Regions from separate parts of the Pseudocitrobacter corydidari genome, predicted to be linked through region 2. Evidence: predicted binding sites of a transcription regulator. Region 2 holds the regulator's gene; the other holds the start of a gene.
What was found. The regulator Fur, encoded in region 2, represses iron uptake genes when iron is present. The targets are predictions, from matches to a motif close to ATAATAATGAGAACNACTATCAA.
Positions count from the first base shown of each region.

Region 1: a site for Fur is predicted at 3,595-3,617, ahead of G163CM_RS07425 (TonB-dependent siderophore receptor). Genes of this name have one in related genera too.

Region 1 covers NZ_CP087880.1:1,604,956-1,611,433, forward strand. Annotated here, with positions in the region: gene G163CM_RS07415 (YciK family oxidoreductase) at 1-732, shown strand, start outside; gene cobO (cob(I)yrinic acid a,c-diamide adenosyltransferase) at 729-1,319, shown strand; gene G163CM_RS07425 (TonB-dependent siderophore receptor) at 1,362-3,554, opposite strand; gene rluB (23S rRNA pseudouridine(2605) synthase RluB) at 3,766-4,650, opposite strand; gene G163CM_RS07435 (L-threonylcarbamoyladenylate synthase) at 4,849-5,469, opposite strand; gene rnm (RNase RNM) at 5,466-6,347, opposite strand.
Region 2 covers NZ_CP087880.1:2,324,493-2,330,970, reverse strand. Annotated here, with positions in the region: gene glnS (glutamine--tRNA ligase) at 1-438, shown strand, start outside; gene chiP (chitoporin ChiP) at 833-2,236, shown strand; gene chiQ (ChiQ/YbfN family lipoprotein) at 2,288-2,620, shown strand; gene G163CM_RS10830 (HAD family hydrolase) at 2,674-3,372, opposite strand; gene G163CM_RS10825 (LysR family transcriptional regulator) at 3,480-4,346, shown strand; gene fur (ferric iron uptake transcriptional regulator) at 4,400-4,852, opposite strand; gene fldA (flavodoxin FldA) at 5,135-5,665, opposite strand; gene ybfE (LexA regulated protein) at 5,816-6,109, opposite strand; gene ybfF (esterase) at 6,239-6,478, opposite strand, start outside.

The DNA.
Region 1 (6,478 bases), 720 kb from region 2:
TTGCAAAACCGTATAATTCTGGTCACCGGTGCCAGTGATGGTATTGGTCGGGAAGCAGCCATCACCTACGCACGCTATAGCGCCAGCGTGGTTTTACTGGGTCGTAATGAAGAAAAATTACGCGCCGTCGCGCAAGAAATTGAAAACCACGGCGGATTGCCCGTACGCTGGTTCACCCTCGACCTGCTCACCTGTACACCACAGGATTGCCAGCAGGTTGCTCAGCAAATCAGCATGCATTACCCGCGCCTTGACGGCGTGCTGCATAACGCCGGGCTGCTCGGCGAAGTGGTGCCAATGTCTGAACAGAATCCCGACATCTGGCAGCAGGTGATGCAGGTTAACGTCAATGGCACCTTTATGTTGACCCAGGCGTTACTGCCGCTGTTGTTGCAGTCTGAAGCAGGCACACTGGTCTTTACCTCCTCAAGCGTAGGCCGCCAGGGGCGCGCCAACTGGGGGGCCTATTCCGTGTCCAAATTCGCCACCGAAGGCATGATGCAGGTGCTCGCCGAGGAGTATCAAAACCGCCTGCGCGTCAATTGCATTAACCCGGGCGGTACGCGAACCGGCATGCGTGCCAGCGCATTTCCGACGGAAGATCCGTTAAAACTGAAAACACCTGCCGATATTATGCCGCTCTATTTGTGGCTGATGGGCGACGATAGCCGCCGCAAAACAGGGATGACTTTCGATGCCCAACCAGGCCGTAAACCGGGGATAGCCCAATGAGTGATGAACGTTACCGCGAGCGCCAGCAGCGCGTGAAAGATAAAGTCGATGCCCGTGTGGCCGCCGCTCAGGAAGAACGTGGCATTGTCATGGTTTTCACCGGCAATGGGAAAGGCAAAACCACCGCCGCCTTTGGGACGGCGACGCGCGCCGTCGGACACGGCAAAAAAGTCGGTGTCATCCAGTTTATTAAGGGCACCTGGCCCAATGGTGAGCGTAATTTGCTGGAGCCGCACGGTGTCGAGTTTCAGGTAATGGCGACCGGCTTTACCTGGAATACGCAGGACCGTGAGAGCGATACGGCCGCCTGTATGGCCGTCTGGCAACACGCAAAACGCATGCTGGCCGATGCATCCCTGGACCTGGTTGTGCTTGATGAGCTGACCTATATGGTGGCCTATGACTATTTGCCGCTGGAAGAAGTACTGAGCGCGTTACGCCAGCGCCCGGCGCACCAGTCGGTGATCATTACCGGTCGCGGCTGTCATCGTGAAATCACCGAGATGGCCGATACCGTCAGTGAACTGCGTCCGGTGAAACATGCGTTCGATGCGGGTATTAAAGCGCAGATTGGCATCGATTATTAAACGAAGAAATGCCGGAAAGGTGAACCTTTCCGGCATGACATCTTAGAACGAGACGGTTACGCCTGCGTAGTACGCGCGGCCCGGTTCGTTGTAGGTGGATGCGCCATCGTTTTCGCGATAAACCCGTTTATCAAACAGGTTGTTGATCCCGGCATTGGCGCGCAGGTTTTTGGTGATATCGTAATTGACGTTCAGGCCAAAAATGGAGTACGGGCTGATTTCACGGTTCGACATCTCGCCCGCTTCGTTGCGGATCTCCGCATTCTGGCGCGGCTTCTGACGGCCATACTGTGTCCAGCTTAATGTGGTATCCAGTTTGTCGGTGATCTGCCAGTCAAGCTGCGAGTTAATGGTAAATTCCGGAATAACCGAGAGCGGGTTTCCGGTTTTTTTGCTCTCAGAGCGGAACATGTAGGTTGCGTTGGTGCGCCACTCAAGCACATCGCGCAGCACTGGAATGGTCAGGTTGCCTTCCAGACCTTCAACGATCGCTTTGCCACCGTTTTCCCAGCGCAGGATATTGGCGCCATTTGAGGCGTAACCCACCACGTCGTCCCCGGCCACGATTTTGTTTTTATAATCGTTGCGGAACCAGGTCACCCCTGCCGCATAGCCATTGTCATGGAACTCAATCCCCACTTCTTTATTGACGCTGATTTCCGGGTCGAGGTCTTCATTACCCAGCAGGAAACAGCTGCCGGAGCTCACGCTCACCGGGCAACCGTTGCCACGGGTTGAGAGCAGATAACCTTCGGTAGACTGGTACAGATTTGGCGCTTTAAACGCTCGCGCGATCCCCGCTTTCAGGGTGAACATATCGCCTAACCCCTGCGAAATGTTCAGGCTCGGGCTCCAGTTGGCTCCAAAAGTGTCGTGATAATCAAAACGCAAACCAGGCAGAACCTGGGTGCTGTCCGTCGCGGCAATGTTATCTTCAAAATAGAGAGAGCTGATGGTTGAACTGTTTTTGCTGCTGCGGTCGCTGGCGCTGCCCGAAACATTACCCACCGTTACGCCCGTGCTATCGGTCGCCGTCATAGAGGCAGGATCATTCAGTTCATCACGGTTCCACTCCGCGCCCAGCGTGACGGTTTGATCCACCAGCAGCTGGAGCGGGAAGTTTACTTCGCCACCGGCACGATAGCTTTCGAGACGGCTGGTTGAATAATCGTCACTGTTGATCATCCCTTCCACTTTACCGGTGGAGCCTTCATCAAGACGCGTGTTGTTGGTTTTTTCGTAGTTGAAGTTGAGTTTAGACGTTCCCCAGTCCCAGATACCGTTATAGGTGATGCCGTAGTTCTGGCGGTACATGCGGTTGGTCTCATCACCATACAGCGTCTTAATTAACCCACCCGGGCTGACGTTGCTGTTGCTGTATTGAGTATCGCCCGCATAGATATTCCCCTGACGACTATAGCCATAGCTGAAGTCGACAATTTGCAACGGGGTAATTTTCCATGACACGACCGCGTTGATATCTTTATTGCGCACGCCTTCACGCCCCGCAGCGGCGGAACCGTTCTGGGCGGTGTTGATATCATAAGCATCGGCGTCCGTTTTGTTCAGGTTGCCGTACAGGCGCATAGTGAGCGCATCACCGGCCAGCGGTCCGCTCAGGTTAAAGTTTGCGCGTTTGGTCGCGCCCTCTTTGCTGTCTTCCGGCTGATTAGTGAACAGTGAGAGCGAGCCGTGCCAGTCGTTGGTCGGACGTTTGGTAATGATATTCACCACCCCGCCCGCCGCACCGGAGCCATAGCGCGCCGCCGCCGGGCCACGAATCACTTCGATGCGCTCAACCATTTCCGCCGGAACCCAGTTGGTGTCACCGCGCGTATCACGCTCTCCACGCCAGCTGTAACGAACAGAGTTGCGCGAGGTTACCGGTACGCCATCGACCATGATGAGGGTATTTTCCGGCCCCATGCCGCGGATATCAATCTGACGGTTGTTGCCACGGCTGCCGCTGGCGCTGTTGCCTGTCAGGTTAACACCGGGCATTTTGCGGATGATGTCGGAGAGGTCATTCACCGGCGGGCTCTTCTGGATATCTTCAGCGGTGATGGTCGAAACGCCCGGCTGCTGTTTCAGTTCCTGCTCGGCGGTCACGATCATGGTTTCGTTATCGGCGAGCGGTTCTGTCGGGTCTTCATTGGCGGCCCATGCGCTGGTGCTCAGTAAGCTGGCCAAAAAGAGTGCAATCGGTTTTTTTCGTGTTGTTACAGAAGTTAACATGCCTTCATTCCCTGTCATGAATCACAAAATTCAAGTGCGCATACTAATGATAATTATTCGCATTTCACATATGATTCATGGAATCTCCTTCACATCTCCTTTTTTGGCTACAAAACAACCAAATCGATAGATTTTGTGAAGGCGGAAAGTCAGGCACAAAAAAAACCGGGCAAACATTGCTGTTTGCCCGGCTTGATAATCAGGAGGTTGATTAACCGTTGCTGCGGCTTCCCCCGCCACGACGCGGGTTACTGACCTGGCTGTGACGCTTCACCGCACGGCGAATCTGATTCGCTTTCATGCGACGTCTGTCTTTCTCAACCGCCACTTTTGATGCGGTTTCTGGCGGTAGCTCAACCAGTTCACGCAGGTAGTTGGTCTGCGCCAGATCCAGTTCAGTATAGCCACCGCGCGGCAGGCCTTTTGGCAGCGGGATATCGCCGTAGCGAACGCGGATAAGACGGCTAACCTGCACGCCCACCGCTTCCCACAGACGGCGCACTTCGCGGTTACGGCCTTCCGTCAGGGTTACGTTGTACCACTGGTTGATGCCTTCCCCACCGGTAAACTTGATGGTTTTAAACGCCGCCGGGCCATCTTCCAACTGTACGCCGCGAGAAAGCTCGCGCACTTTGCTGTCATCAATTTGGCCGAACACGCGCACGGCGTATTCACGCTCAACTTCGCGGCTCGGATGCATCAGGCGGTTTGCCAGCTCACCGTCGGTGGTGAACAGCAGCAGACCGCAGGTGTTCACATCCAGACGACCGACGGCAATCCAGCGCGCGCCGCGCAGTTTTGGCAGACGATCGAATACGGTTGGGCGACCTTCAGGGTCGTTTCGCGTACAGAGTTCACCTTCCGGCTTGTAGTAAGCCAGAACGCGACAAATTTGTTCGACGGACTCTTTAACGGAAATCAAATGACCATCAATACGAATTTTCAGGCCAGGGATCACTTCAACACGATCGCCAAGTTTGGCAATTTTGCCGTCGACGCTCACGCGCCCCGCTTCAATAATCGCTTCGATTTCACGACGGGAGCCGTGGCCAGCACGCGCCAGCACTTTTTGCAGTTTTTCGCTTTTATCGCTCATAGAGCTTCCTTCCGGTGTCGCCTTCACAGGCGTCTGGGTATACTTTCAACAACAATGCGTTGAGTTCAGAAGAACACTAACGCATTGAAAGGTATCTTTTACACGCTAAATGGCGCACCACGTGCGCCATAACAATAATTCGTGGCCGCGTATCTTACATGAATTTCTGATGAAAAGATTCATCTGGTTTATTCACGTTTACAGGAACGGCTTCACATCGCCCACGCCTTCACGCAGCACCACTGGCGCGTCGTCAGTTAAATCAATGACCGTAGTCGGCTGTTGGCCCAGATAACCGCCATGAATAATCAAATCGACCACTTTTTCCAGACGATCTTTAATCTCTTCCGGATCGGATTCAGTAAATTCGCTGCCCGGTAACATCAGGGAGGTCGAAAGCATTGGCTCGCCTAATGCCTCAAGCAACGCCTGGGCGATAGGGTTAGACGGCACGCGCATGCCGATGGTTTTACGCTTTTCCTGTAACAGACGGCGCGGCACCTCTTTCGTCCCTTTCAGGATGAAGGTGTAATTGCCCGGCGTGTTGTTTTTCATCAGGCGAAACGCCACGTTATCGACGTAAGAATAGGTCGACAGTTCGGACAAGTCGCGGCACATCAGCGTGAAGTTGTGGCCATCTGGCAGATGACGAATACGACAGATGCGTTCCATCGCGCCTTTATCTTCAATTTTGCAGCCCAGCGCATAGCCGGAATCGGTTGGGTAGACAATCACCCCACCTTTGCGCACGATCTCAACCGCCTGGTTAATCAGTCGCGCCTGCGGGTTATCCGGGTGGATGTAAAAAAACTGACTCATACTTCCCTCTCAGTAGAATTCTGTGGCGTCTCGAAGCGTTGCCAGATGCCCTCTACCCCGGCGGGTAGCCACAGCTTACGGCCCAGTTCTATCCATGGGCAGGGTTGATGAAAATCAGAACCCTGCGAGGCCAGTAACGCATATTCTCGGGCATAGGTTGCAAGCTGAGCGCGCTCGTGTGGCGCCTGCTGGCACTGCGCGACTTCCATCGCATCGCCACCCTGTTCACTGAAGTGGGCCAGCAATCTTTTTAGCCACTTGGCAGACAGGTTGTAACGAGCCGGATGGGCCATTACCGCCACGCCGCCTGAATGATGAATGACATCAATAGCTTCCCTTATTGTACACCACTGTGGCGGAACGTATCCCGTTTTCCCGCGCGCGAGATATTTTTTAAACACATCGCCAATGGTGTTCGCTTTCCCCTGCTCCACCAGGAAACGGGCGAAATGCCCGCGCGTTACCGCACCGCCGTCGGCCAGTCGCTGTGCGCCTTCCAGCGCGCCGGGAATATGCGCTTTCTCAAGACGCTCGGCAATCATCGCCGCCCGCTCGTTGCGGCGCGCTTTTTGCTGATTCAGAAAGGCGGTTAAGGCCGGATGCGCAATATCAATATTCAGGCCGACAATATGAATTTCGTGATTTTCCCACAGCGTCGAAATCTCAACGCCGGTAATTAAGTTCAGCGCCAGCCCGGCGCGCGCAATCTCTGCCTGCGCCAGAGGGATGCCATCGACAGTGTCGTGATCGGTGATCGCCAGCGTACCTACGCGCATTTCTCCGGCGCGATGCACCAGCGCTTCCGGCGTCAATCGACCATCAGAGGCGGTGGTATGGCTGTGAAGATCGTAAATCACTGCGTATGTTGTGTCGCTCAAAACGGCTCCCGTTGGGCTAATATTCGTATAAGACGGCTCATCATAACGTTTACTGAGGAATTTCTAAAATAAGGGGTTGACTTTGACTCATCGAACTAGTTAACTAGTACGCAAGTTCACTTAAGCAAGGT
Region 2 (6,478 bases):
GTGCGTCTGCGTAATGCTTACGTGATTAAAGCAGAACGCGTAGAGAAAGATGCAGAAGGCAATATCACCACCATCTTCTGTACTTACGATGCCGATACCCTGAGCAAAGACCCGGCAGATGGCCGTAAAGTGAAAGGCGTTATTCACTGGGTGAGCGCGGCACACGCGCTACCGGTTGAAATCCGCCTGTACGATCGTCTGTTCAGCGTGCCGAACCCAGGCGCAGCGGAAGACTTCCTTTCGGTGATGAACCCGGAATCGCTGGTTATCAAGCAGGGCTTTGCTGAGCCGTCTCTGAAAGCTGCCGTTGCCGGTAAAGCGTATCAGTTCGAGCGTGAAGGTTATTTCTGCCTCGACAGCCGCTACGCTACCGCAGAGAAACTGGTGTTCAACCGCACCGTTGGCCTGCGTGATACCTGGGCGAAAGCGGGCGAGTAATCGTCTGTTTGTGAAAAACGCCGCATCTGCGGCGTTTTTTTTATCTCTCATATTCGCGATGCGAATTAATCTTTTTAATGCAGGCATCACCCGTTTGCATCATTTCATCAAGATACATCCTCGCAACCTGCGCTATTAACATTTTCCCCTGATGAGATAAGGCGTTGCGCCGCTTAATGTTAATAAATCGCATTTGTTACAAGACGCAACGAAATATGTGCGCTTTGTCATAGTCCTGCGTTTTGCTTGCGAAAAAGGATTGATAATTCGCGTCGCGAAAAATAATCTAATCCTGTAGCAAAAGGTGCTTTTCACCACGCTACTTTTTTATCTGTTTTTTATTTTTAGCCTCTGCTTTGCAGCGGCATTTTAAAAAGTCAAAGAGGATACACATATGCGTACGTTCAGTGGCAAACGTAGTACGCTGGCGCTGGCTATTGCCGGTGTCACAGCAATGTCGGGCCTGGTGGTTGTTCCCCAGGCGAGTGCAGCAGGCTTTGTCGATGACTCCACGTTAACGGGCGGCATCTATTACTGGCAGCGTGAGCGTGACCGTAAAGATGTGACCGATAACGACAAATATAAAACCAACCTTTCTCACTCCACCTGGAACGCCAACCTTGATTTCCAGTCCGGCTATGCCGCTGATATGTTCGGCCTCGATATTGCGGCGTTTACCGCTATCGAAATGGCAGAATCCTCAGAAAGTGGTCACCCGAACGAAATTGCGTTCTCGTCTAAAAATAAAGGCTACTCGGAAGATTACTCCGGCGATAAAAGCGGTGTGAGCCTTTATAAAGCCGCTGCGAAATTTAAGTACGGCCCGGTTTGGGCGCGCGGGGGTTATATTCAGCCGACCGGTCAAACGCTGTTAGCGCCGCACTGGAGCTTTATGCCTGGCACCTATCAGGGTGCAGAAGCGGGTGCGAACTTTGATTACGGCGATGCTGGCGCGCTGAGCTTCTCCTACATGTGGACCAATGAATACAAGGCCCCATGGCATATCGAAATGGATAATTTCTACCAGAACGATAAGCGCACGAAAGTCGATTATCTGCACTCCATCGGTATGAAATATGACTTCAAAAATGATCTGGTGCTGGAAGCGGCATTTGGTCAGGCGGAAGGCTATGTCGATCAGTACTTCGCCAAAGCCAGCTACAAATTTGATATCGTCGGTAGCCCACTGTCTACCAGCTATCAGTTCTACGGTACCCGCGATAAAGTGGATGACCGCACCGTAAACGATATTTATGACGGCACCGCATGGTTGCAGGCGCTGACCTTCGGTTACAAAGTGGGTCAGGTTGACCTGCGTCTGGAAGGGACCTGGGTTAAGGCTGAAGGCCAGCAGGGCTACTTCCTGCAGCGTATGACGCCAACCTACGCCTCCTCGAACGGTCGCCTGGATGTATGGTGGGATAACCGTTCCGACTTCAACGCCAACGGCGAAAAAGCGGTGTTCTTCGGTGCGATGTATGACCTGAAGAACTGGAACCTGCCGGGCTGGGCTGTAGGTGCATCATACGTCTACGCCTGGGATGCCAAACCGTCTACCTGGCAGATCAACCCGGACGCGTACTACGACAAAAACAGAACCATTGAAGAGTCTTCTTACAGCTTTGACGTGGCATACACCGTACAGGAAGGCCGCGCGAAAGGTACGCTGTTCAAACTGCACTTCACCCAGTACGACAACCACTCCGATATCCCGAGCTGGAGCGGTGGTTACGGCAACATCTTCCAGGATGAGCGCGACGTGAAATTCATGGTTATCGCACCGTTCACCATCTTCTGATAAGTATTCAGGCGGGCCGCAGCGCCCGCCGTGTCGTATAAGGCTAATAACATGAAAAAAACAGTGATGATTGCTGCGCTGGTCGCGGCGCTGGCGGGCTGCGCTCAGTCTGAAGCACCAAAAGAAGATACGCGTTTAAAAGATGCCTATAGCGCCTGTATCAACACCGCAGAAGGCTCGCCGGAAAAAATCGAAGCCTGCCAGCAGGTGCTGAACGTGCTGAAGCAGGAGAAGGCGCACCAGCAGTTTGCCAATCAGGAAACCGTGCGGGTAAGCGATTACCAGGCGTGCATTCTGGCGAGAAAAACCGGTAACGATCAGGCCGTGAAGAAAGATTGCGGGTTAATCTGGCAGGAAATTCGCAGTAATAATACTCCCCGTTAAGATAACGTGCCCGATGAGCTTGCTTGTCGGGCACGGCTGCATGAATGTGCAAACTAAGCGGGTATCAACATTATCGTATTCCCAGGTCGAAGCGATAAGACGAATTGTCCTGCCTCATCGGTGTGCCATTGAAGGTGACTGAAATCGATTACGGCACACTCCGGACCACCGTTTTGTAACGCCTCGCTACCTACGCCAACGCAGTACGTACCCGCGCTGACAGCGGAGGTGATCCCGCTGTGGGAATCTTCAAAAACTAATGCCTTATCTGGTGTGATCCCCAGCCGCGTTGCCGCCAATAAATAGGGATCAGGCCACGGTTTTCCTCTTTCGACGTCATCACGTTCGACAACGGTTGAAATAGCATCGTCTGCGCCCAGCATATGAATGACACGATCGATTTTCTTGCGCCAGCCGCTGGTGACGATACCGATGGTGATCCCTGCATGGTGTAGGGCTGTAATAAACTCGGCAACGCCCTTAATGGGATCGTAATCTGCATTATTTTCTGCATCGATAATGTACTGCTGAACGAACGCCTGATCTTGCAGGGAAAGATCGTTGAATAATGCGTGAATCGTATGTGGCCCCGGCTGACCATGAATGTGCCGGGCAATATCCGCATCGCTGATATCCCGGTTATAAAGCTTGCCTGCCTCCCTCCATGCCTTTTCAATCACGAGGTTAGAATCGATCAACACGCCATCCATATCAAAAAGGACAGCAGTCAGTACGGGCATCGCTTGAGTCATTTTTCCCCCTGTATCTTCTGAAAACATCCTGTGACTTTTTATGGATAATCGGTTGAAACAGAGGCTATGTATAATGCTATTTTTTCGCGCAGGGATAAAAAACGGGAATGGAAAATCGCCGACTACAGGCATTTGTTACGCTCGCGGAGCAGGGGAGTTACCATGCCGCTGCAGATGCGTTGTGTATCACTCAGCCTGCGTTAAGCAAACAGATCCAGGCGTTGGAGCACGATTTGAATTTGGTGCTTTTTACCCGCGGACGTCATGGCGCAACGTTGACACCTCAGGGGAAATTGTTCTATCCCGAGGCGTGCGAATTTCTGGTGCGTTACCGCGAATTGCGGAAATTTGCCGGGGATATCAAACGGGGGGCGACAGCCAAACTCGCCCTCGGGTTTGGGCTATCGACATATTCTCTTACGCCGCAATGGATTAATACTTTTCAGGCGCGTTTTCCTGATGTCACCGTCTCGCTCAACAACATTCCTTCAAGTGTGCAGTGCCGAATGCTGCTCGAAGGAGCGCTGCATATTGGTTTCTTGCGGCTGCCCGTTCTGCCGCCTCTGTCACATTTTGTGATTAAACAGGAGCGTCTGGTGCTTGCCGTTCCCGCGAATGCGTCTGTAAAAGAAGGGTTACATCATCTTGTTGAACACTATCCGTTATTACGACTGAGTACGCACGCCGCGCCGTGTCTGGCTGAGCAGGTTCGCATCATCCTCGCCGAGCAGTTTCCCGATGTGCATGCGGTATCCGTTTCCGACGATATGCATTCTTTACTGGCGCTGATCGGTGGCGGTAACGGTATTGCCTTTTTGCCTGAGAGCATCTGTAACGTTCTGCCCGCCGGGGTAAAAATGGTCGAACTGGCTAATGTCAAAGTGGGGTGGGAAATTGCGATGGCCTGGGATCCTACGCGAGAGCATGAAGGACGGGACAATTTTCTGCGGATGGTGATGGAAATGAAGCCATAGACCACCATAAAAAAACCAGCCCGTAAGCTGGTTTTGTCATTTCAGTGTGAAAATTACTTCTCTACGCCATCGTGCGCGTGTTCATCTTCGCGGCAGTCGCCCTCAGCACAGTGACCATACAGGTACAGGCTGTGGTTGGTTAAGCGGATACCGTGTTTCGCGGCAATTTCACGCTGACGAGCTTCGATGGAATCATCGCTGAATTCGATAACCTTGCCGCAGTCGAGGCAAATCAGGTGATCGTGATGGTGTTGTTGAGTCAGTTCGAAAACGGACTTGCCACCTTCAAAATTATGGCGCGTGACAATGCCCGCGTCATCAAACTGGTTCAGAACGCGGTAGACGGTAGCCAGACCAATCTCTTCACCCATGTCGATCAGGCGTTTGTATAAGTCTTCCGCGCTGACATGGTGATTGTCTGGTTCCTGAAGCACTTCCAGGATCTTTAACCGGGGAAGTGTGACTTTCAGGCCAGCCTTCTTTAATGCGGTATTGTTGTCAGTCATGCGGAATCTGTCCTGTTGCTAAACGATTGACTTCCAAACGCGGAAGTAACACAGAGAGTGCACCGAGTGTAATGCGTCTCATTATAGAATGACGCCTTCTAAATGAAAACAGCAAGACCTGGGCGAATAAAGATTTCGAAAACGAGGCTTGACCAGCAAACTCGCTAAATTCAGAAGATATTGTACAGATTTACGCTCAAAAGTTAAAAAATTGTAGCTATTATTTTGATTGCTTCTACCTATTAATGCGGCGCGATTTAAAAAATCACGCCGCATTAAGAATCAGGCGTTTTTGATCTCTTCCAGATGCAGCTCTTCAGAAATCTGTTTTACCCATTTTTCTACACGTTCAGCGGTCAGTTCCGGCTGGCGGTCTTCATCGATAGCCAGACCTACGAAGTGATCGTCATCAGCCAGCCCTTTAGACGCTTCAAAGTGGTAACCGGCTGTTGGCCAGTGGCCGACGATGGTCGCACCGCGCGGTTCAATGATGTCGCGGATAGTGCCCAGCGCATCACAGAAGTATTCCGCATAGTCTTCCTGGTCGCCGCAGCCGAACAGTGCAACCAGTTTCCCATTGAAATCAACTTCTTCCAGCGTCGGGAAGAAATCGTCCCAGTCGCACTGGGCTTCACCGTAGTACCAGGTAGGAATACCCAGCAGCAGAATGTCGAATGCAGCCAGGTCTTCTTTGCTGCTCTTGGCAATGTCATGCACGTCGGCAACGTCTTTACCAAGCTGTTTCTGAATCATTTTTGCAATATTTTCGGTATTGCCGGTGTCGCTACCAAAGAAAATGCCAACGATTGCCATGAGTTAAATAACCTCTTGAAACTTAATGATATGGTGGTGGCGTATTGCCCACAGATAAGGGCAATCATAGCAGAACAGAGAAGGGTGCGGAATCAGCAATCGTACCGGACTGCACACTCTGCTACATGAAAGCGGGATTTTACGAAATTTTCAGAGCTTTTCCTGCGCGCGAAGCACGGCTAACTGGCTCATCAGAATCTCTTCGATAAGCTCACTGCGACTCATATCGCGCGCGGTTGCCAGTTCGTTCAGAGCATCTACCGCATCGTTATTGAGTTTCAGCTCGACGCGCTTCAGACCGCGAACTTTATCGCGTTTTAATTGATTACGCTTATTGATGCGCAGCTGTTCGTCACGCGAAAGCGGATTGGTTTTGGGTCTTCCCGGCCGACGCTCATTTGCGAACAAATCAATTGTCGTGCGGTCCGTTTGTTCTTTTGCCATGATTCAGAGTGACTTCGGGGAAACAAGCTACCGGGAAACGCCCGGTGCAGACAGCGCGCAATCATACATCAGTGCAACCGACACGCCAACGACCACGGCCATAATGGCGCGCGGTCGTTGAGTTTTTAATCAGTCTGCTAAATATCGGCGGATGGCGCGCAGCACCGCGTCCGGTTTTTCCGCATGCACCCAGTGCCCGGCGCCTGCAATGACGTGCGCACGCGCCTGCGGGAATTGCGAGAGCAGGTCGTCACGGTAAGCTTCGGTAACATAAGGCGAATTTCCGCCTGGGATAAACAGCGCCGGATGATCCCACGCCGGAATCGTCTCCCAACCGACGATGTGCGGATACTGATCCCACAGCACGGG